Spartinivicinus poritis: one gene and its partner. The protein of the gene in region 1 interacts with the protein of each later gene in a pairwise test. Links are inferred from orthologs where the notes say so. Each region holds a gene or a part of one and is shown in the gene's direction. Other genes may lie near its edges.

Region 1 (6,175 bases):
ACCTCATGATCATCCTCATCCAACATTAATAGCTCATTTTCAACATAAAACTGTTGGATAGAAATGCCTTCAAATAGGGAAAACAGTGCTGAAACGATAGCCGCACAGGCGATGCCTATTGCTAGCCAGGCATTGTGGAGGTAGGCTACCATACCCATCCCTAGTAACATCAGGCTGATAGCCACAGGTTGAGAAATTTCAGATACAAAAAGATAAACGCTGATGAGGGATACTAATAAGCCACCACCAACATTAATCCACTTAACTAAACTCGATTCTGTTGTAGGGGATAACACAGCTGCCCTTTCCTGCTCCATATTTCAAGCATAGTCACAACCGATTTAGTTGGCTAGAGCTTAATATACAGGCCTGTTATCCACTATTTTACTATTAATCAACTGGTTGGAGAGCCATAGGTATATGCATAAAGTTGATAATAGTCTTCAAGCACATTTATTTTCTGGCAAGGTACTTTTTTAGCCTTTGTGGTGTGGAACAACATCAAGAAAAGCCTATGTCCCAATGAGTCAGCTATTCTTCTATTAAACTCACAGTTTTGTCACCATAGATGAAATTTCATGCCACTGTTTTTCAGCTACAGGCATGATTGATAAGCGGCTACCTCTTTGTACCAGTGGTAAATCCTTTAACAGTGGGTTTTCCTTTAAGCGTTGCAATGAAACCAAGTGTGTGAACTTTTCTACAAATTGAATATCTACCATAAACCAGCGTGGATTATCGACTGTACTTTTGGGGTCAAAATAGTCGGAGTCAGAATCAAGTGCCGTATGATCTGGATAAGCTTCTTTGACGACTTTCGCTATTCCTGCAATTCCAGTTTTTTTGCAACTGGAGTGATAAAAAAACACCAAATCTCCTTTGCGCATTTGATCACGCATCATATTTCTTGCTTGATAATTTCTTACCCCATCCCAGTGCTCTGTTTGATTAGGACAGTTAGCAAGATCGTCTATACTGAAAACACCGGGTTCAGACTTCATTAACCAGTAATTTGGCATGTAAGAAATATTCCTTGCGTTTTATATGCTAATTGGTTTTACTTCACACATATTTTAAACTGTGGCTATAGTCACGTTCATTCAATTAACTAATGAGTACAATTAAACCACAATGCTCATACGGCACATGTGAAGTACTTAGTGAGTGAGGTGCTTAGTAACTAAGGTAGTTGGTGACTAGCAAACAACTAATACAAATAAGCGATAAATTTGCTATATAGACAATTGTTACATACATGAACCACAAAACAAGTAGCAATTCGTTCACCACAATTTACTAAGGACGTGTGTAGTAATAACCACTGAGAGAAAATAAATATCTCCCTGTGTCAATAAAAGAGCTTGTAGCTGTCTTGCTAACTGCAAAGACCACTTGGGGAAATTTAGGAATTAACTGAAAGACCAGCAGGGTTAGTGGAAATGACACAAAAAAACAAACCTGATTTTATGCTGGTGTTAGTTTTTATTTTTGGCTTGGGGGTGCTGACCACAGGTTTTGCTCAAATGACTTTATCAAAAAGTTCAGCCGAGCTCGCCACCGTTACAAATAATGCTACACCAACAGTAAACCAATCAAACACTGATGCACAACGCACACTATAAAAGTGTGTTCTTTATAAGGCCCAGGTAAGCAATTACTTGCAATCAAGTCACTTGGCACTATGAAGCCTTTGCACTTTTGCCCTGTGACATGCTTACCTAGCCGCACCTTATTTTGCTGTATAGTACTTACTATCACTAGCAATCCCTGTCAGTGGGATATCCCAACTGGCAGTGGGCAGTTTATCCACTCGCTGGCACTCATGAGCCAAACCTACCAACTTGGGACGAGGCTTCAATGGGTTTTTCACAATAAACTCAAAAGTTCTGTCATAAAAGCCCCCCCCCATTCCTAAACGCCCTCCATATTGATCAAAGCCAACCAACGGCAGTAATACCAAGTCCATCGCCCAAGCAGACTTTAGATGCCCAGCTCGCACAGTTGGTTCCAATATATTAAAACGATTCGGTGCCAATTTTGTCGTCGGCCTAAAACGCAGAAACCACAGTCGATTATGATAAATAGGATGCAACACAGGTAAATAACAGTGCTTATTCATTGCCCAAGCTGCTTCTATTATTTGCATAGGATCAATTTCGCCGTCATTCGCTAAATACACTGCTATGTGTTTAGCCTTCAGAAACTCTGGTCTGCTTAATAAAACTTTAAGTAGCCGCTGGCTAGCTAATTGTTGCTGCTGACAAGTAAGCGCCCGACGTGCTTGGCGAAGGGTTGCTCTGAGTTGTTTACGCTGTTGGGGATTTACTGGGTTATTGATTAGAAGTGACGGCTGACGTTCATTGTCAGCAAGAAGAATTCTATTATTTTTTACTTCAGGCATAGTTTAAAACCGCTCCCCAATCCGCCGCTGTCAATTGGGCCCTTGAACCCTAGGTTCAAGGTGGTGGCTGCTGAGATGCTTTGGGCTTTCCGCCTATAGCGGACTTGCACGCCGACACCTGCAAGGAGCCTCCAGTTCCTAAATTATCGGCTCAGGGACATTCATGACTGGCCAACAGAGCAGGGAGCTTGATTTCATTATATCGATTTGAGTTAGATTGTCGCCCCTTTTTTTATGAAAATTTTTAATCAAAAGCAGGCGTATCGCTATCTGTTAATACTTGCTCGACTTTATCCAGCAGGGATTGTAACTGTGCTTGGGTATCTTCCTCGGCTAGCTGCCGCTGCTGAGCTAACTGTAAAAGTTCATGGGCAATATTCAACGCGGCCATCACTGCAATCCGCTCCAACCCAACCACAGCCCCTCTTTCCCGAATCTCTCGCATTTTGCTATCTAGGTACTGGGCTGCATCGACCAGAGCACGCTGCTCTTCAGGCTTACAACTTACCCGATACCCTTTATCTAAAATGTTAACTGTTGCTGTTTGTGTTGTTGTGTCACTCATGACTCTTGTTCCAGCGTTCTTAACCGAGTGATCATCGCCTCAATCTTAGTACGGGCAATCTCATTTTTTTCTATCAAATACACCCGTTCTTCACGCCACTGTTGCTCATTGGCACGAAGCTGAGCATTTTCCTGTTTTAATTGTTCGCACAAAGCGATCAATTGTTCAGTTTTATTTGCAAGCTGCTGAAATAAGTGATGATCCATTTTAAACGACTAAGGTATCAGGGTATAAGGCTTGCGATTACTATAGTGGGCCGTTCTGCCAGGGTCAATCCAACACCAACTATTTCAACGCCTTACTATTAATATTAGATTTTAAAATCACTCGTCATATCAGTAATCGCTTCACTCTTAAGGTGTACAGTAGTTTGCAATACCCTCAAATGTTAGGATAGAGACAAACTAAACATCTAGGTAGAATTGCAATGAAAAATGCAGCTCAAGCTCCTTCAGCAACGATTAGCTTTGATGATGTTGCTAACCTGTTTGTTTCATTGGAGCTGTTTGCTTCTCCAGCAGAATTACATGGTTTGTTAACAGGTATGCTAGCAGGTGGTTTGAGACTATCAGCCGATAGTTGGCTCTGCCAAGTTCAACAACTGTTGGATATTGAAGAAGTGTTGCCTGATCAGGCAAAGGTTATGCTGGTTTCCTTATACCAGCAAACAGAAGAGCAGTTGGCTGATCCCGAATATGGTTTTCGTTTGTTACTACCTGATGACGATGCTGAGCTGGAAAGTCGCCTTAAAGAGCTCGCTAACTGGACTCATAGTTTTTTAGCTGGGTTTGGGTTATCTGGGCAGCAACAAGCTCAGCTATCTACTGATGTAAAAGACATTCTTTTAGACTTTACTGAAATTTCACAAGTACAAAGTGAAGATATAGAAGAAGCTGACTCTAATGAAATGGACTGGCACCAGGTGACTGAATATGTCCGCATTAACGCAATACTGGTGTTCAGTGAGTGTGGCTCAAAAGGCTCCACTGAAAAAAGTGACTCTCAACTTCACTAGTTTGAATACACTAATTAGGGGTTAAACATAATAATGAAACAGCTACCCACTTCAGAATACAAACAGCGTCGATCCAATTTAATGGCAGAAATGGACGACAATAGTATTGCAGTAATACCTTCAGCACCCATTCAAGTTCGCAACCGAGATGTTGATTTCCCTTATCGACAAGACAGTGATTTTTACTATTTATCAGGCTTTCCTGAACCTGAAGCGGTGCTAGTACTTATCCCAGGTCGCAGCCATGGCGAAGCTATTTTATTTTGCCGGGAAAAAGATCCAGAAAAAGAATTATGGGAAGGCTTACGAGCAGGTCAAGAAGGTGCTTGTGAAAAATACGGTTTTGATGATGCCTTTCCAGTCAATGATATTGACGAAATACTACCAGGACTAATTGAAGGCAAGTCTCGTGTTTATTATGAAATAGGCACCAACGAGATTTTTGACCGCCGAATGATGAGCTGGATTAATTCCATCAAAGCCAAAACCAAACAGGGCTCCGTACCACCAGGTGAGTTTGTTGCACTTGACCATATTTTGCATGAGATGCGTATTTTTAAGAGTGAAGCAGAAATAGCGCTTATGAAAAAAGCAGCAGAAATTTCTGCCAATGCTCATTTAAGAGCTATGAAAGCCTGCCAACCTGGCTGTTATGAATACCAACTTGAAGCTGAGCTACTGCATGAGTTTGTTTACAACGGCTGTCGTGCAGCAGCCTATAACAGCATTGTTGGTGGTGGCGTTAATGCTTGCATATTACATTACACTGAAAATAATGACGTTTTGGCTGATGGTGATTTGGTACTGATTGATGCAGGCTGCGAGTTAGATCACTACGCCTCTGATATTACCCGAACATTTCCGGTTAATGGCAAATTTAGTAAAGAGCAACAGGCTATTTATGAGCTGGTATTAAAAGCCCAATTAGCTGCAATTGAAGCTGTTCAACCTGGTAATCATTTTAATCAGCCCAATGATGTAACAGTCCAAGTGATTACTGAAGGGTTAGTTGAACTTGGCTTACTTTCAGGTGATGTTGAACAACTAATTAAAGAAGAAAAATATAAGCCTTTTTATATGCACAAAGCGGGTCACTGGCTCGGTATGGATGTACATGATGTGGGTGAATATAAAATTGATGGGGAATGGCGTAAATTAGAGCCTGGCATGGTGCTTACCATTGAACCTGGTATTTATATCGCCCCTGATAATGAAGATGTAGAAAAGCGCTGGCGTGGTATTGGGGTAAGAATAGAAGACGATGTAGTTGTTACTGAATCTGGCCATATAGTAATGTCAGCAGATGTGCCTAAAGAAGTTACAGAAATAGAAGATTTAATGAAGAAGTCAACTTGAAGGTATGATGAACAGCGATGAGTGCATTCGTTTTGCAGCATACGCCATTATTCGGTGATGCTAAATGACCGAAGCTAACAAGCCTGACAACCATTTTCCTGTAGTGGTCATTGGCGGTGGTATGGTAGGCGCCTCGCTAGCGCTTGCCTTGCAAACCAGCCTAGCTAAGCATAGTCACCAGTCTTCTATGCCTGTAGCGATTATTGAACCTCACCCGATTAACCAGGCGAATCAGCAGCCCAGTTATGATGCTCGTTCTACCGCATTATCTCTGGGTAGCCAGTTGTTGTTAGAGCAATTAGGCGTTTGGCAGTCACTGGCTCAGCATGCCACCGCAATCAAGCATATTCATGTATCAGACCAAGGCCGGTTTGGCTTTACCCGAATGAATACAGATGAATATCAACTGGATGCTTTTGGGTATGTAGTAGCAAATCAGCAGTTGGGACAAAATCTATTTAAAGTAATTAAGCAATACCCGGCTATTGAACTATTGTCACCAGCAACGGCCTGCCAGGTAAAGCCTTTAGCAACAGGCTATGCCATTGAAATAGAGCAGGGAGAGAAAAAAAGCTGGCTAACGACGGACTTACTGGTGATTGCAGATGGCGGCCGATCACCATTAATCACCCAGTTGGGTATTAATGTTCAATGTACGGATTATCACCAAACGGCCATGATTGCTAATGTAACAACCTCGAAGCCTAATCAAGGCCAGGCCTTTGAACGCTTTACTGAACAAGGCCCCATGGCTTTGCTACCATTAGCTAAAAATCATTCAGCATTGATTTGGTCTATTTACCAAGACCAAGCCCCACAATGGTTAGATGCAACAGAT
Region 2 (6,103 bases), on another replicon or contig:
TGCTAGCTTACTGGCTTTCTTTATAAATACCTGCATTTTTTAATAGTGTAATCCAGTCATTGTTGTTCTTTAGTGTGTTTAACTGATTATTAATAAAATCGCGGACGCCAGGAAGATTTTTGGTGACTAGCATTTTTCGTTTGTATACTTGATGAGGCTGGCTGGCAATATAGATTTTATCCTCTGCATTATTTTTTTTCATTAAGTGAAAAAGTTCTCCTCTGGGAATAAGAATGACATCAACACGTTTGCTTAATAGTTTTAAAAAATTCTTTTCAAATGATGCACTGTCTTTACGATTAATCTTGCCGTTGCTTACTAAATCATCAATTCCCACATAACGGTGACCTCTAACGCCTCCAAACTTTTTGCCAGTGAGTGAGCTTGGCTCTTGGTAAGGTACAGGGCTTTCTTTTAAGGAGACGATTTCATTTCTACCTAATACAACACTATTGGTCCAGTCATAGCGTGTTTCGCTTTTATCGCCAAACCAAATTGGGTTAGCCCATATTGCAATCCCTTTTTGTTGTTCCTCTAGATACTTGTTTAAGCGAGGGCGAGGTAGAAATTTGGATATAAATGACCATTTGCCGCCGCTATGGCTGGTCAAGTAGGTTGCCAGAAAGCTGGTGATGTCACTTTTGTCTTCATTAACACCAAAGGGTGGCGATTCGTAATAGCTCCAAATAGGAATTTCTTCTCCTGCGATGCTTGTGTAGCTAAACAGCGTCAAGAATATAGCTGCAAGTAAACGTTTCAACATTGTTTTAATAAGCAAGTAAGTAATCAGACATATCTATCTTATAGTGGGTGACCGTGGGAATAGCAATTGGAGGAGTGCTATTGCTCTGTTTGTGTGTGATTAATATGTATAAAAATCAATAGATTATATGGGTAGCGAAATTTAGTAGCGAAACTTTCACTTATTACATGTAAAAAATTATGGACAAACTTTGTTCTGACATGTAACATGCGATTCATTGTTACATGTAATGGCGGTTAAGGAGTTATCCTATCCCCAACTTAAATACAACGTGAACTTTAAGAGGAACAGCGCATGGGCATTTTAAATAAATTAATGACAGCTATTCGTGGTGCAGCAACTGAAGCTGGAGAAGCAATTGTTGATAGCCAGGCGCTTCGTATCCTTGATCAGGAAATTCGTGATGCGAGTGAAGAGCTAAACCGCTCTAAAACAGCATTAGCCAACATTATGGCCAAGCAAAAACTAGTCACTGATAAATGTAGTCAGCTGACTGCCAAAATTAACGAATATGAGCAATATGCTGGACAGGCCTTAGATAAAGGTGACGAAGCACTTGCTATCAGTATTGCGGAAAAAATTGCTGAGCTTGAGGCTCAATTGACTTCTGAAGAGGAAGTGAAAGCTGGATATACCAAGAGTGTTGAAAGTCTTCGCAGTGCAGTCAAACATGCAGAAAGCAACTTGAAGCGCTTAAGACAGCAGGTTGATACAGTTAAAGCAACTGATAGTGTACAGAAAGCCCAAGCAGCAGTGGCTGCACGCTACAGTGGTGCAAACTCTAGAATGACGACGGCTGCTGACTCTTTAGAGCGAATTAAGCAAAAGCAAGCTGAGCGTGCTGCTCAAATGGAAGCTGCACATGAGTTATCAACAGAATGTGCTGAAAATGATTTAGAAAGCAAAATGAAAGCTGCAGGTATTAAAGCTAATGCATCAAGTGCTAATGATGTGCTGGCTCGCTTAAAAGCAAAAAATACAGCTAAATAATTTCATGCCCATCAGCAACTTTGCCCCTTGAGTAAGGGGCTTTTTTTTAACTAAAGGGCAGCTCTAAATAAGGAGATAAAGTTTATGTATCCATTCAGAATATTCTTTTCTACAGCCTTATTTATAATATCCTTCTTTTTGCTCATGCATCTCTTTATAGGTGGTTTTAGCTGGCTAACTTTAGTGGTAGCACTTTCAGGCTTTATTGTTGCTCGGTATGTTTGGCCCAAGAGGCGTCATCATGATAATAACAGTGCCTGGCAATGGTGGCTTGATGTGTTTGAGGTAACCATTGAGCTTTCAGCTGAGTTCATTATGCTGCCTATCCGAGCGCTTGGTAAGTTAGTGGACTAATTTACCAAGCGCTTATCTGGTAAGGCGATTCATCTAAGGTCTTGTAGGGTAATACATACAGAATACGGTGGTTATCAGCTGCCTGAAGGGGTTTTGGATGGGAGGCTAGATAACTTGGGGGTTGCATAACGACCTGTAAGCTAGGAAGAGTAAGCAGGTCGCTCGCTTTCAAGAGTTAGTATGGCTAGAGCTTACCTACTTTTTCTTCTCAGATGGGCTGCCAAGCACTATGCTTTTGCGGCCTCCGCTAGACTCATACCCACTTTGACCTTTAGGTATTTCTTGGATTTCTCCGCCTGCTTTAAGAAAAGCTGCTACTTGATCATCAATGTTTTTCTGGCGGGTTTCACTTGATAGTTCTTCTTGCTTCTTACGTGCCATGGGAGCTCCTGCTTTGGTTGAGTAAGTATTATACACAAAAGAGAGGAGGTTTGCTCTTCAATACTTTAATAGGTTTAACCTGATCCTGTATTCTGTTAAGTATAGTCGAACTCTAAAACTTATAGAGTATTTATATTAAGTGCTGCTGATATTTGGAGGTTAATATTTACTAAGTATCAGTCACTATATTCAGAAGCCCATATTGAGTTATCCATAGGCTCAGATGTTTCCTATCTAGGAAAGAGGGGGGCTTATACTAGCGTGAAGCGTTGAAGAAATGTTGGGTACCAAAAGGTACTCTTGGTAGCTCAGTGAACTTGAAAGCAGCTAATGTTTAAATTCCTTTTTTCCTATTGGCTTTGACAGTGATAAAGATTGTAATTGAAGGCTCACCTTTAAAGGAAGTGTTAAACTGGCCTGAAGCATACTTTGATAGCCTTGTTTTAGTTGATAAGCCTATTGTTTTTACTGTTGGAACGGCTGAAGTGTTAGGTCAGTTTACTCAAAAAAATAATGAACTGATTGTAGAACTCGCTCAAATTGATGGTGGTGGAGAAGGAGTATTACCTGCAATTGCAAAAGTGGCTAAATATATAGCAAAGTTAAAACAGTTAGATGCAATTAGTTGTATTGTTCACGCGATTGATTGCGCTAAACCAAACTTAAAGCTTCGTGCTCACTTAGAGAAAACAGGGTTTATTATCATTAATATTCCTGGTAAAGGTGAAGCTTACTATAAAAAAATAACAGTATGAAGAGAATTTCAGAAAATATAGAATTTGATCATTATTGGCTTAGTTATTTTCAGCCACAATATTATTTGCGATTTTTTAATGTTGTACTTATATGTGTTTGATCAAGAGCATTTGAATAAATAATTAACAATAGTCGAAACTAGTGAGCTTTAATAATTATACTGGTGGTGGTATTCTCTAAATGATATGCGTATGACATAAAAAGATCAATAAATGATATCTAAAAGTGTACTAATTTGGAGGAAGTTTTGACATCAATTGCCAGTTTAACTCCTACACCTCTTTGGAGTATTTTTCATCAAATTACTCAAATTCCACGACCTTCAAAGTATGAAGAAGCTGTCGTATATTACATAGAGTCTTTGTGTCGGGAACATAACCTGTCTTATGAAAGAGATAAAGTAGGTAATCTCATTATCCGAAAACCTGCAACACCGGGTATGGAAAATCGGCGTGGTGTGGTTATGCAAGGGCATGTGGATATGGTGCCACAGAAAAACGCTGACTCGGAACATAACTTCCTAACTGACCCGATTACTACCTTTATTGACGGCGAGTGGGTGACTGCTAAGGGCACAACCTTGGGAGCTGATAATGGAGTAGGGGTTGCTGCTGCATTAGCTGTTATAACTGCCAAAGATATTGAGCATGGCCCATTGGAAGTGCTGTTAACTATAGATGAAGAGGCGGGGATGACAGGGGCTGCTGGTTTAGAGGCTGGTTATTTTGAGGGTGACATCCTGCTGAATATGGATACGGAAGATGAAGGTGAGCTTTATGTTGGCTGTGCGGGTGGTGTTGATGTCAGTGCTAAGCTAGCGATGGATTGGCAGCATACGTGTAGTGATGATATTGCATTTGAGGTTAAAGTGACGGGGTTGCGAGGAGGGCACTCTGGATTAGATATTGATCAAGGTCGAGGTAATGCAAATAAAATCATCAATCGTTTTTTACTTGAGAGTATAGATATTCTAGATGTGAAGGTTGCCTCATTGAATGGTGGGACGCTACGCAATGCTATACCTAGAGAATCATTCACGACGCTGGTTGTCAGTCAGCATAAAGAAATTGAATTTAAAAAGGCGTTAAATAATTTTTATCAAACAATAAAAAACGAATACAGTTCAGTTGAAACTAGCTTATCTATTGACGCAGTCAAGGTGGGCTTACCTGAGAGAGTATATACGACTGAAAGTATAAAAAAGCTGGTTTACTCTGTTGCTGCTTGCATTTCTAGTCCTTCAAGGATGAGTGATGAATTTAAAGGTGTTGTTGAAACTTCTAATAATCTTGCAATTGTAAAATCTGATGATAATGATGTGCTGGTATTATCTTTAGTGAGAAGCTTGGTTAATTCCGCTCGTGATGATCTGGCTAACAGTGTTGCTGCAAATTTTAAAGTGGCGGGTGCTAAAGTATCGATATCAGGTGAATACCCTGGCTGGAAGCCAAATCCAAACTCAAAAATATTAACTTTAATGAAGGAGCGGTATAAAGCGTTATCTGGAGTGGTTCCGAAAGTTAAAGTTATTCATGCAGGGCTTGAGTGTGGTTTGCTAGGAAACCCTTATCCTCACTGGGATATGATTTCTTTTGGGCCAACCATTCGAAATGCTCATTCGCCTGATGAAAAAGTGCATATTCAGTCGGTGAGTAAGTTTTGGGATTATTTGGTTGATACATTGAAGCATATACCCACAAAATAATAGTCAAACACAAAAGCGGTGAGAAAAATCTCTTACCGTTCTTGTGCTGCAAAAGTTGGCTTGGTATATCTTAACGTTATTCTGCAGGTTTAACTGTAAGCTATGCGTTGTCAAAACCAAGGGCAAGACTTAACTCAAACAGCTATAGAGGGTTTAAATATGCACATAACCAATGGTACCTCTGCTGCAGGGGTATTGAAACAGGCATTGGGAATTTCAAAGTCTGAGTTCTTAGTAGTTAATGATGTGCTTTCCTGTGGCCCATTAAAGGCCATCATCTCAATCGACGACTGGATATCTTATAGACAGGCTTATTGGAATGATGTGCATAAGTTATGTGGCATAGAGCCATTTGAAATGTATGAGTTTGATCGGGACTTATATGTTGGTTATGAAGAATTAAAGTCATCGGATAGAATTGATGTCTGGGTTGGTACGGCACTTAGCGATCAAATAATGCTCTGCTTTTTAACATTTCTTTTTGAACGCTTGGGAATTGATTTTTCTAGCGTATTTATCCATCAATTTTCTAAAGTAAAGGGTATTAAATATGAAATTCATGGTTTAGGAATGTTAAACCATGAAAAAGTCTTAAGTGCAGACTCATCATACCAATTAACAGATAGCTCAATTAAAATTTTAACAGATTGTTGGCATGCATTGGTCTCGCCAACCCCAGACTTATATATTGAGTTTATTCAAGAAGATAAAAAAGAATTACCCTTTTTAGTACGTGCGCTTAAATATTTAGTTTATCGTTATCCTGATAAACAAACAGGATTATCCACTTGGGATGAGTCTATACTGCGAAATACATTAAAAACGGGCCCTCAAGCAACAAAAGTAATTGGCTTTACGCTAGGCTATGATATGGATGGATGTGATTTAACTGGCGACTCGTATCAATTTGCAATAATGAAAAAATTGGGTAATGAAAACCTTAATCAACCGCTATTATCTTTAAATCGTCAAGACGGGGGGATGAGGGAAACCACTGTTGAAATGACTGAAATAGGAAAACAGATTTTAAATGGTGAACGAAATGCAATTGAGCTTAATGGTATTGATGAATGGGTTTGTGGAGTGCACTTAAATAGTCTAGACAATAAAGTATGGCAAAGGCAAAATGGCGTGATTCTCACATAGTTTATTAT

What was found.
Region 2: the proteins of pepP (region 1) and ORQ98_RS04440 interact in binary tests that used the Escherichia coli proteins (3 or more experiments, as listed by UniProt). The link is inferred for Spartinivicinus poritis from one-to-one orthologs.

Annotation. Positions count from the first base shown.
Region 1 is NZ_JAPMOU010000011.1:130,637-136,811, forward strand. What follows is about bases 3,180-6,175. They hold pepP (Xaa-Pro aminopeptidase), read left to right. Parts: upstream 3,180-4,014; coding sequence 4,015-5,337; downstream 5,338-6,175. Other genes in these bases: ORQ98_RS11165 (UPF0149 family protein), read left to right, coding at 3,394-3,981; ubiH (2-octaprenyl-6-methoxyphenyl hydroxylase), read left to right, coding at 5,402-6,175. Outside these bases: ORQ98_RS11130 (diguanylate cyclase domain-containing protein), read right to left, coding at 1-317; ORQ98_RS11135 (EVE domain-containing protein), read right to left, coding at 549-1,019; ORQ98_RS11140 (hypothetical protein), read left to right, coding at 1,440-1,622; ORQ98_RS11145 (5-formyltetrahydrofolate cyclo-ligase), read right to left, coding at 1,730-2,401; ORQ98_RS11155 (cell division protein ZapA), read right to left, coding at 2,646-2,966; ORQ98_RS11160 (TIGR02449 family protein), read right to left, coding at 2,963-3,172.
Region 2 is NZ_JAPMOU010000004.1:226-6,328, reverse strand. Bases 2,797-5,720 are described here. They hold ORQ98_RS04440 (aminoacyl-histidine dipeptidase), read left to right. Parts: upstream 2,797-3,491; coding sequence 3,492-4,949; downstream 4,950-5,720. Other genes in these bases: ORQ98_RS04435 (DUF1835 domain-containing protein), read left to right, coding at 5,052-5,720; ORQ98_RS04445 (hypothetical protein), read left to right, coding at 2,854-3,243. Outside these bases: ORQ98_RS04465 (type 2 periplasmic-binding domain-containing protein), read right to left, coding at 8-763; ORQ98_RS04460 (PspA/IM30 family protein), read left to right, coding at 1,058-1,753; ORQ98_RS04455 (hypothetical protein), read left to right, coding at 1,838-2,107; ORQ98_RS04450 (hypothetical protein), read right to left, coding at 2,303-2,488; more of ORQ98_RS04435, read left to right, coding at 5,721-6,095. UniProt on the Escherichia coli protein: Dipeptidase with broad substrate specificity. Requires dipeptide substrates with an unblocked N-terminus and the amino group in the alpha or beta position.